2 linked regions of the Hyalangium gracile genome follow. The main gene of each other region encodes a partner of the protein of the gene in region 2 in a complex. Links are inferred from orthologs where the notes say so. Each region holds a gene or a part of one and is shown on either strand. Other genes may lie near its edges.

Region 1 (4,086 bases), on a different replicon or contig from region 2:
TAGCCCCCATCATCCTCGGAGGGCGCGTCCGCGCCGGCCAGCGCGTTGCCGATCTCCTCCACGCCGGCGATGTTGGTGGCCAGGCTCTCCACCTGCTCGGACTGGAGGATCAGGTAGTCGCGCTGGTTGCTCAGCAGCCGGGCGTTGTAGTCGCTGGCGAGGCTGACGATGGCGGAGCGCGCCATCTCGTAGGAGGTGACGCCGAAGACCAGCAGCGGCGCCACGCTCACCGCCAGCAGGTAGCCAATCAGCTTGATCGTGATGGAGGATCGGAGCGCCAAGGGCCACCTGTCTGGGACTACCGCAGCTTCTCTGCCATCACCAGACGCGTCTCGACGAGGACGAGCTCGGGCAAGGGCTCGCCATCGATCGCGCGGCGCGCCAGGAGGATTCCCTGGTAGCCCTGCTCGGCGGCCTGCTGATCGACGGTGACCGCCATCCGCCCGGACTTCACGGCCTCTCGCGCGTCCTCCAGCGCGTCATAGGCGGCCACCTTCACGCCCTGGCGGCCGGACTCCTTGATGTACTTGAGCGCGCCCAGCGCCATCATGTCGTTGGCGCAGAACAGCAGGCCGATGTCCGGATGGACGGAGAAGAGGTGGCGCGTCACCTCGTAGCCCTCGTCGATCTTCCAGTTGGCCGTCTCCGTGGCCACCACCTTGATGAGCGGGTTCTCCTTGAAGGCGCGCTCGGCACCGGCCTTGCGCTGGCGCGCGTTGTCGGCGCTGCGGATGCCCTCGAGGATGGCGGCCTGGGTGGGCTTCTGGACGCCCTGGGCGATGATGCGCGCCGACTCGTAGGCCGCCTTCTCGTTGTCCACGCTGATGAAGGGGACGTGGGCCAGCCCCAGCTTCTTCATGGTCTCCGGCTCCAGCCGGTTGTCGATGTTGACGATGCGGATGCCGGCCTCCTGCGCGCTCTTCAGCACGGGCACCAGGCGCACCGAGTCCCCCGGGGCGATCGCGATGGCATCTACCTTCATGCGGATCAGCTCCTCGACGATCTGGATCTGCTGCTCGATCGAGGTCTCCTGGGAGGCCGTCTTCACGAGCAGCTCGATGCCCAGCTCCTTCTCCGCGCGCCGCGCCCCCTTCTCCATGTCGATGAAGAAGGGGTTGGTGAGCGTCTTCATCACCAGGGCGATCTTCTTGCGCTCCGGGGTCGTGTCGGAGCGACTTCCCGCGGCGGCCTTCGCGGGCTCGGTGACGCCCGCCACGGAGACCTTGCCACCTTCACTGCAGGCTCCCAGCAGCAGGAGCATCACGAGGACCGAAGCGAATCGCACGACGTGCATGGGGGTGTCTCCCGACCAGCGCAGAAGGACTCAGCGTTCGGTTGCAAGGATCGTACACGCAACCCCCAGCTCCGGGGAGCCCTGGCTCGGAGGCGCCCGAGCCCCCAATGAAAAAGCCTGGAAGCCTGAGAGGTTCCCAGGGCTTCCAGGCTCGAGAGTGGCTGCGACCGTCCGTGCGGGCGCCCCCACTCACAGCGCGGGCAACCCCGTGGCATTCCACATCGGGGAGGCGCGCCGTTGGATTTTGCATCAGATGTGGATCGGGTGACCCAGCGTCGCCTCGGCGCCTTCCTTCATGATCTCGGAGAGCGTGGGGTGCGCGTGCATGGTGTGCGCGAGCTCCTCGGTGGTGATCTCCAGGCGCAGGGCGACGCAGGCCTCGGCGAGGAGCTCGGTGGCGTGCGGGCCCACCAGGTGCACGCCCAGCACCTCGTCGTACTTCTTGTCGGAGACGACCTTGATCATCCCGATGCCCTCGTTGGAGATGGAGGCCTTGGTGACGGCGCTGAAGGGGAAGACGGCCGCCTTCACGTCGTAGCCGCGCTCCTTGGCCTTCTTCTCGGTGAGGCCCACCGAGGCCACCTCGGGGTAGCAGTACGTGGCGGACGGGACGTGATCGTAGTTGATGGGCTGGGGGTTCTTCCCGGCGATGTGCTCCACGGCGAGCACGCACTCGGCGCTGGCCACGTGCGCCAGCATGGCCGTGGGGATCACGTCGCCAATGGCGTACACGTTGGGCTCGGAGGTGCGCATCATCGAGTCCACCTTGATGAAGCCACGGTCCGTCTGGATGCTGGTGTGCTTCAGGCCGATGTCCTCGGTGACGGGGGCGCGGCCCACGGCGGACAGGAGCAGCTCGGCCTCGATCGTCTTGGTCTCGCTGCCCACGGACATGGTCACCTTCACGCCGGTGGCGGTGTGCTCCACCTTCTCCACCTTGGCGCCGGTGTGCAGATCGATCTTGCGGCGCTTGAAGTGCCGCTCCAGCTCCTTGGAGGCGTCGATGTCCTCGATGGGCAGCAGGTTGGGCATGTACTCGACGATGGCGACCTGGCTGCCCACGTGGTTGAAGACGGAGGCGAACTCGCAGCCCACCGCGCCCGCGCCGATGACGATCAGGCTCTTGGGGATGCGGTCGACCAGGAGGATGGAGTCACTGTTCAGCACCCGCTTGTGGTCCACCTGGACGTTGGGAAGCGACTTGGGCACCGAGCCGGTGGCGATGATGATGTTCTTGGTCTCCAGGGTCTGCTTGGAGCCATCCTCGGCGGTGACCTCCACCTTGCCCTTGCCGGCGATGCGACCATGGCCCTTGACGACCGTGATCTTGTTCTTCTTCATGAGGAAGTCGATGCCGTTGGCACCCTTGGTGACCACCTTCTCCTTGTGCTTCTGGGCGTTGGCCCAGTTGATGGTGGGGTTGGTCACGTCGATGCCGAAGTCGGCCGCCTCGTGGATGTGGTGGTACAGGGCCGCCGTCCACAGCAGGGACTTGGTGGGGATGCACCCACGGTGGAGGCAGGTGCCGCCCAGCCGCTTGTCCTTCTCGATGAGGGCCGTCTTCAGGCCGAGCTGGGCCGCCCGGATGGCTCCCACGTAGCCGCCAGGGCCAGAACCGATGATCACCACGTCGAACGTCTCAGCCACACTCGCCTCCGTTGAGTAGAACGCGCGGGGGGCTGATAACCCCCGCACACGGTGGGAATCAAGGAGTTTGCATTGCGCCGCTTTCCGCTCCGAACGCTTCTGCTGATGGTCCTGGCGTTGATCGTCTTCGCGCGCCTGTACTGGGCCACCCATTCCAAGCAGCCCAAGGAGGCTGGGGAGCCCCCCTCCCCCGGGCCGGGAATGCAGGTGGACGTGGTACCTCCCTCGGGCCCTCCCAAGGGGGCTCCCAAAGCGCCCGCCCCCGGCGGGGGCCCCTCCTCCTCGGCTTCGCCCGCCTGCGTCACGCTCGACCGGACGTTGGACGCGGTGGTGCGCAACCCGGAGGATGCCGCCGCCCTGGCAGAGGCCCAGCGGAAGCTGGAGGCCTGCCTGGAGCCCCCCGTGCGGGCCTGCGAGCTGGGCGCCGCCCTGGCCGTCCGGGCTCCGATGGCGGCGGGCGACACGCCGGCCCGAGGGCTGCTGAAGGCGCTGTGCCAGCGGTGCCCCGCCGAGACGAATGCCTGCGCGGGCGGCGTCGCCCGGGTGCTGATGGAGGGGTCCACGGGCCACACCCGGGACACGGCCGAGGCGCTCTGGTACCTGGAGAACGCGGGCCCTGGCACCCCGGCGGCGTGCGCGGCCCTGGTGCGTCTGGCCCTGGTGCCGGCGGCGACGACGGGAGGGAAGTTCCAGGAGCCGCTTCGGCCGCTGCTGAGCGCGCTGGCTCCGAGGTGCGCGGGGGCGGGACACCTGCCCGCGGCCGTGGTGAGCGCCGCCGTGGTGCACCAGGGGGCGCAGGCCGGCGAGCTGACCGGACTGGCGACGGCCCCGGCTGGCTCGCCCACGCCCATGACTCCCGCGCAGATAACGGGGGCGGAGGCCGGCAGCCACGCGTTCGATGGGAAGGAGAGGTCCGGGGTGGACCTGGGCAACGGGCGGACGCCCCGGTGGGAGGCGGACGGCGCGCTGCGGGGCCAGTTCGAGCCACCGCTGAAGCAGCTCACTTCGCTGCGCGTCCGGGCGAAGGGAGCGGGGAGCCTGCGCGCCATCGTCCGGCTGCCACCGGGGGTGGGCATGGAGGATCAGGAGCGCGACACGTTCTTCGTGAACCCCACCGTGTGCCAGTTCAAGGGAACCGGCCAGTG
Region 2 (4,012 bases):
GTGACGAGCATGCGCTTGGCGTCGGGCGCCAGCGTGCGGGCGCGCTCCAGCAGCTCCACGCCGCTCATGCCCGGCATGCGCTGATCGGAGATGACGACGCCGATCTCTCCGCGCCGCTGCTCCAGCAGGGCCAGCGCCTCGTTGGGCGAGGAGCAGCGGAAGATGCGGAAGCGCTGGCCGAAGTTGGCGTCGAACACCCGGAGGTTCAGGGCGTCGTCGTCACAGTAGAGGACTGCGGGAAGATCGTACGGGCTCATGAAGGGGATCCAGGCCGAGGAGGGAGGCGTCCTGGAATGACCCCAGGATAACGCCACCCGCCGCCACCGCATCTTCATCCCGAGCAAAGCCGCTCAGAGAGCGAGCGCACTCGTGACGCACCGCGTCTCAAGACCTGCATACCCTGTCGGGTTCGCGCGGAGTTCCTATCTCGCGCGAGCCCTGTCCTGCGCTTCTCCCTCGAGGGCGAACTCCACCGCGTCGAGCGAGCGGAACTCTCCGCGAGGCAGGCCGCTCAACAAGGTGAGGACCTCCGCCGGAGCGGCGTTTTCCCGAGCCACACGGCTCAGCTGCTCCATGGAGAGCGGGTAGACCGCGCCCTGGAGCGCCTGCCGCAGCAGGGATGCGAGCGAGAGAGGCGGCTTCGCACGTGCCTCCGGCCCACCATCGCCGAGGGTGGACCGGGCTCGTGTCATGTCGTCGTTCATTTGAGGAGAAGTTAAGCAGGCGACGGGGACATTGCGGGCTTTTTTCATCGTCCGCTGAGCGAGCAAGAAGCCAGGCGCCCTCCTGCTCAGCCTATGGCTACCTCCACCTCCACACCTCACCGTATCTCCACGGACACGAAGAGGAGGCAGAGGATGGAGAAGAAGGACAAGGGCTACGTGGAGCACATCGAGCACGCGCAGGACACCCGGCCGGAGCCGTGGCCCGGCATCCAGGGCCGCTCGAAGGAGCACGAGGAGGAGCTGCCCACCGGCACCCCGCGCGAGGCGCAGGCCGAAGTCACCGAGGCCCAGCGCCGGCTCGAGCAGGACATGGACGAGGAGAAGGAGTGAGTCTCCCGGCCTCGCCCTCGTTCATCGGGGGCGAGGCCTGGGGCTCGCGAGGCGACTAGAACAGCAGCCGCATCGGGTGCTCGAGCAGCGTCTTGAACTCGCGCAGGTACTCCGCGCCGATGGCACCGTCGATCACCCGGTGATCGCACGAGAGCGTCACCGTGAGGATCTTCCGCGCGACGATCTGTCCGTCGCGCACCACCGCCTTGTCCGCCACCGAGCCCACCGCGAGGATGGACGCCTGCGGCGGGTTGATGACGGCGACGAACTGGTCGATGCCGTACATGCCCAGGTTGGACACCGTGAGCGAGCCGCCCGTGTACTCGTCCGGCTTGAGGGCCCGCTTGCGCGCGCGCTCGGCCAGCTCGCGGGACTCGGCGGAGATGGCCGCCAGCCCCTTCTGATCCGCGTCCCGGATGATGGGCGTGATGAGCCCCTCCTCCAGCGCCACGGCGATGCCCACGTCCGCCGTCGCGTACTGCAGGATGTGATCGCCCTGCAGCGACACGTTGATCTTCGGGTAGCGCCGCAGCGCGATGGCCGCCGCCTTCACGATGATGTCGTTGACGGAGACCTTGGACTCCAGCGCCTTGGCCTCCTCGCGGATCTTCATCGCCGCGTCCATCTCCACGTCCACCGTCAGGTAGAAGTGGGGCACGCCCGGCTTCACCTCCGTCATGCGCTGGGCGATCACCCGGCGCATCGACGAGATGGGCACCGACTGGGGCTCGGGCCTGACACCCGCCCGGGCCGCCGCCGCAGGAGCCTTCGCGGGCTTCTGGGCCGCGGGCGGCCCCTTGGCCAGCGCCGCCTCGATGTCGCGCTTCACCACGCGGCCGAGCGGACCGGAGCCCTGCAGCGCCGAGAGATCCAGGCCTCGGTCCCGCGCCATCCGCTTCGCCAGCGGGCTGGCACGGACACGGCCTCCAGCGGGCGCGGCGGCCTTGGGAGCCTCCGCCTTCGGAGCGGAAGGAGCCGGCGCCGGAGCAGCGGCCTTGGGAGCCTCCGCCTTCGGAGCGGAAGGAGCCGGCGCGGGAGCCGCCTTGCCTGCCTTGCCGGCGATGTACGCGATGGGAGCCCCCACCGTCGCCACCTGGCCCTCGCCCACGACGATCTTCGACAGCGTGCCGTCGTCGTAGGCCTCGATCTCGAGGTTGGACTTGTCCGTCTCCACCTCGGCGATGGGCTCACCGGAGGAGACCTTGTCCCCCTCCTTCTTGAGCCACTTGACGATCTTCCCCTCCTTCATGGTCGGGGAGAGCGAGGGCATGGGGATGGCGATCCCCTCCCCTCCTCCCGCGGCCGGAGCGGCGGCGGGAGCCGGAGCGGGCGCGGCGGCCTTCGGAGCCTCGGCCTTCGGAGCCTCGGCCTTCGGAGCCTCGGCCTTCGGAGCGGAGGGAGCCGGCGCGGCGGCCTTGCCGGCCTGGACCTTCTCCCCCTTGGCGCCGATATGGGCGATGGGAGCGCCCACCTGGGCCATCTCTCCCTCGCCGACGACGATCTCCAGCAGGACGCCGTCGTCGTAGGCCTCGATCTCGAGGTTGGACTTGTCGGTCTCGACCTCGGCGATCGCTTCACCGGACGAGACCTTGTCCCCTACCTTCTTCAGCCACTTGATGATCTTGCCCTCCTTCATGGTCGGGGAGAGCGAAGGCATCGGGATGGGCGTGGACATACGGCTCAGGCTCCCTCGCGGTAGAGGACCTTCTTCACGGCGTCGATGATCTTGGGCGCGTCCGGCTGGGTCGCGTTCTCCAGGTTGGCCGCGTAGGACATGTTCACGTCGAGCCCCGTCACGCGCACCACCGGCGCGTCCAGGTCGTCGAACGCCTTGGACTGGATGATGTCCACCACCGAGGCGCCCACACCCGCCAGCGCCCAGCCCTCCTCCACGATGACGACGCGGTTCGTCTTGCGCACCGTGGCCAGGATGGCCTCCTCGTCGAGCGGCCGCAGCGTGCGCAGGTCCAGGATCTCCACCGAGATGCCCTCCTGCTCCAGCTGCTTCGCGGCCTCCTCGCAGAAGTAGTACATGCGGCTCCACGTGATGATGGAGACGTCCTTGCCCTCGCGCTTCACGTCCGCCTTGCCGATGGGGACGACGTGCTCACCCTCGGGCACCTCGCCCTTGATGGCATAGAGCCGCTCGCCCTCGAACATGATGACGGGGTTCTCGTCGCGGATGGCCGACTTGAGCATGCCCTTGGCGTCCGCGGGCGTGGCCGGCGCGATCACCTTCAGGCCCGGGAAGTGGGCGTAGTTGGCCTCGAGCGCCTGGCTGTGCTGGCTGGAGAGCCGGCCGCCCGCGCCACCCGGGCCGCGAAACACGATGGGGCAGCGCAGCTGGCCGCCGGACATGTGCCGCAGCTTGGCCGCGTTGTTGACGATCTGGTCCATCGCCAGGATGGCGAAGTTCCACGTCATCATCTCCACCACCGGACGCAGGCCCACCATCGCCGCGCCCACGCCCAGGCCCGCGAAGCCCAGCTCGGAGATGGGCGCGTCGATGATGCGCGCGCTCCCGAACCTGTCCAGCAGCCCCAGCGACACCTTGAACGCGCCGTTGTAGCGGCCCACTTCCTCACCAATCAGGAAGACGTTGGCGTCGCGCTCCATCTCCTCGGCGAGCGCCTGGTTCAGCGCCTCGCGGTACATCAACTCGGCCATGATTTTGGCTCCGACTCTCTCAGTAAAGGGTTGCGAGGCGGCTCGCTAGCGAGCCAGACCGGCCTTCTTGTCCTCTCGCTCGGCGTGCTCGCGAGGCTCCAGATCCCACGTCACCTTCAGCTCCTGGCCGGAGGGGTACGAGGGCCACTTCACCTTCATGCCCAGCACGCGCTCGCGCGGGCGCACGTCCTCCTCGCCCGGCTCCACGATGGTGTCGCGCCACAGCTCGTCCAGGCTGGGCTCGGGCGACTCGTCGGCGAACTTCACCGCCGCGTCCACCTGCGCCTTCA

What was found. The genes of interacting proteins can lie anywhere in the genome.
Region 1: the proteins of KY572_RS26785 (region 2) and lpdA are in contact, whole or in part, in a crystal structure (PDB 1EBD), measured with the Geobacillus stearothermophilus proteins. The link is inferred for Hyalangium gracile from one-to-one orthologs. Residues at the interface, in WP_033016211.1 of Geobacillus stearothermophilus: Ile130, Ala131, Met132, Pro133, Arg136, Arg140, Glu141, Asn155, Arg157; in WP_049624544.1 of Geobacillus stearothermophilus: Pro340, Ser341, Asp344, Tyr345, Arg403, Asp406, Val408, Glu431, Ala432, Gly433, Asp438.

Annotation. Positions count from the first base shown.
Region 1 is NZ_JAHXBG010000005.1:52,150-56,235, forward strand. What follows is about bases 743-3,666. They hold lpdA (dihydrolipoyl dehydrogenase), read right to left. Parts: upstream 2,942-3,666; coding sequence 1,544-2,941; downstream 743-1,543. Other genes in these bases: KY572_RS11320 (sugar ABC transporter substrate-binding protein), read right to left, coding at 743-1,294; KY572_RS11330 (hypothetical protein), read left to right, coding at 3,014-3,666. Also shown: KY572_RS11315 (hybrid sensor histidine kinase/response regulator), read right to left, coding at 1-281; more of KY572_RS11320, read right to left, coding at 299-742; more of KY572_RS11330, read left to right, coding at 3,667-4,086. UniProt on the Escherichia coli protein: Lipoamide dehydrogenase is a component of the glycine cleavage system as well as of the alpha-ketoacid dehydrogenase complexes.
Region 2 is NZ_JAHXBG010000014.1:24,614-28,625, forward strand. Bases 421-3,270 are described here. They hold KY572_RS26785 (pyruvate dehydrogenase complex dihydrolipoamide acetyltransferase), read right to left. Parts: upstream 2,731-3,270; coding sequence 1,111-2,730; downstream 421-1,110. Other genes in these bases: KY572_RS26775 (DUF2795 domain-containing protein), read right to left, coding at 423-692; KY572_RS26780 (hypothetical protein), read left to right, coding at 858-1,055; KY572_RS26790 (pyruvate dehydrogenase complex E1 component subunit beta), read right to left, coding at 2,736-3,270. Outside these bases: KY572_RS26770 (sensor histidine kinase), read right to left, coding at 1-257; more of KY572_RS26790, read right to left, coding at 3,271-3,722; pdhA (pyruvate dehydrogenase (acetyl-transferring) E1 component subunit alpha), read right to left, coding at 3,768-4,012.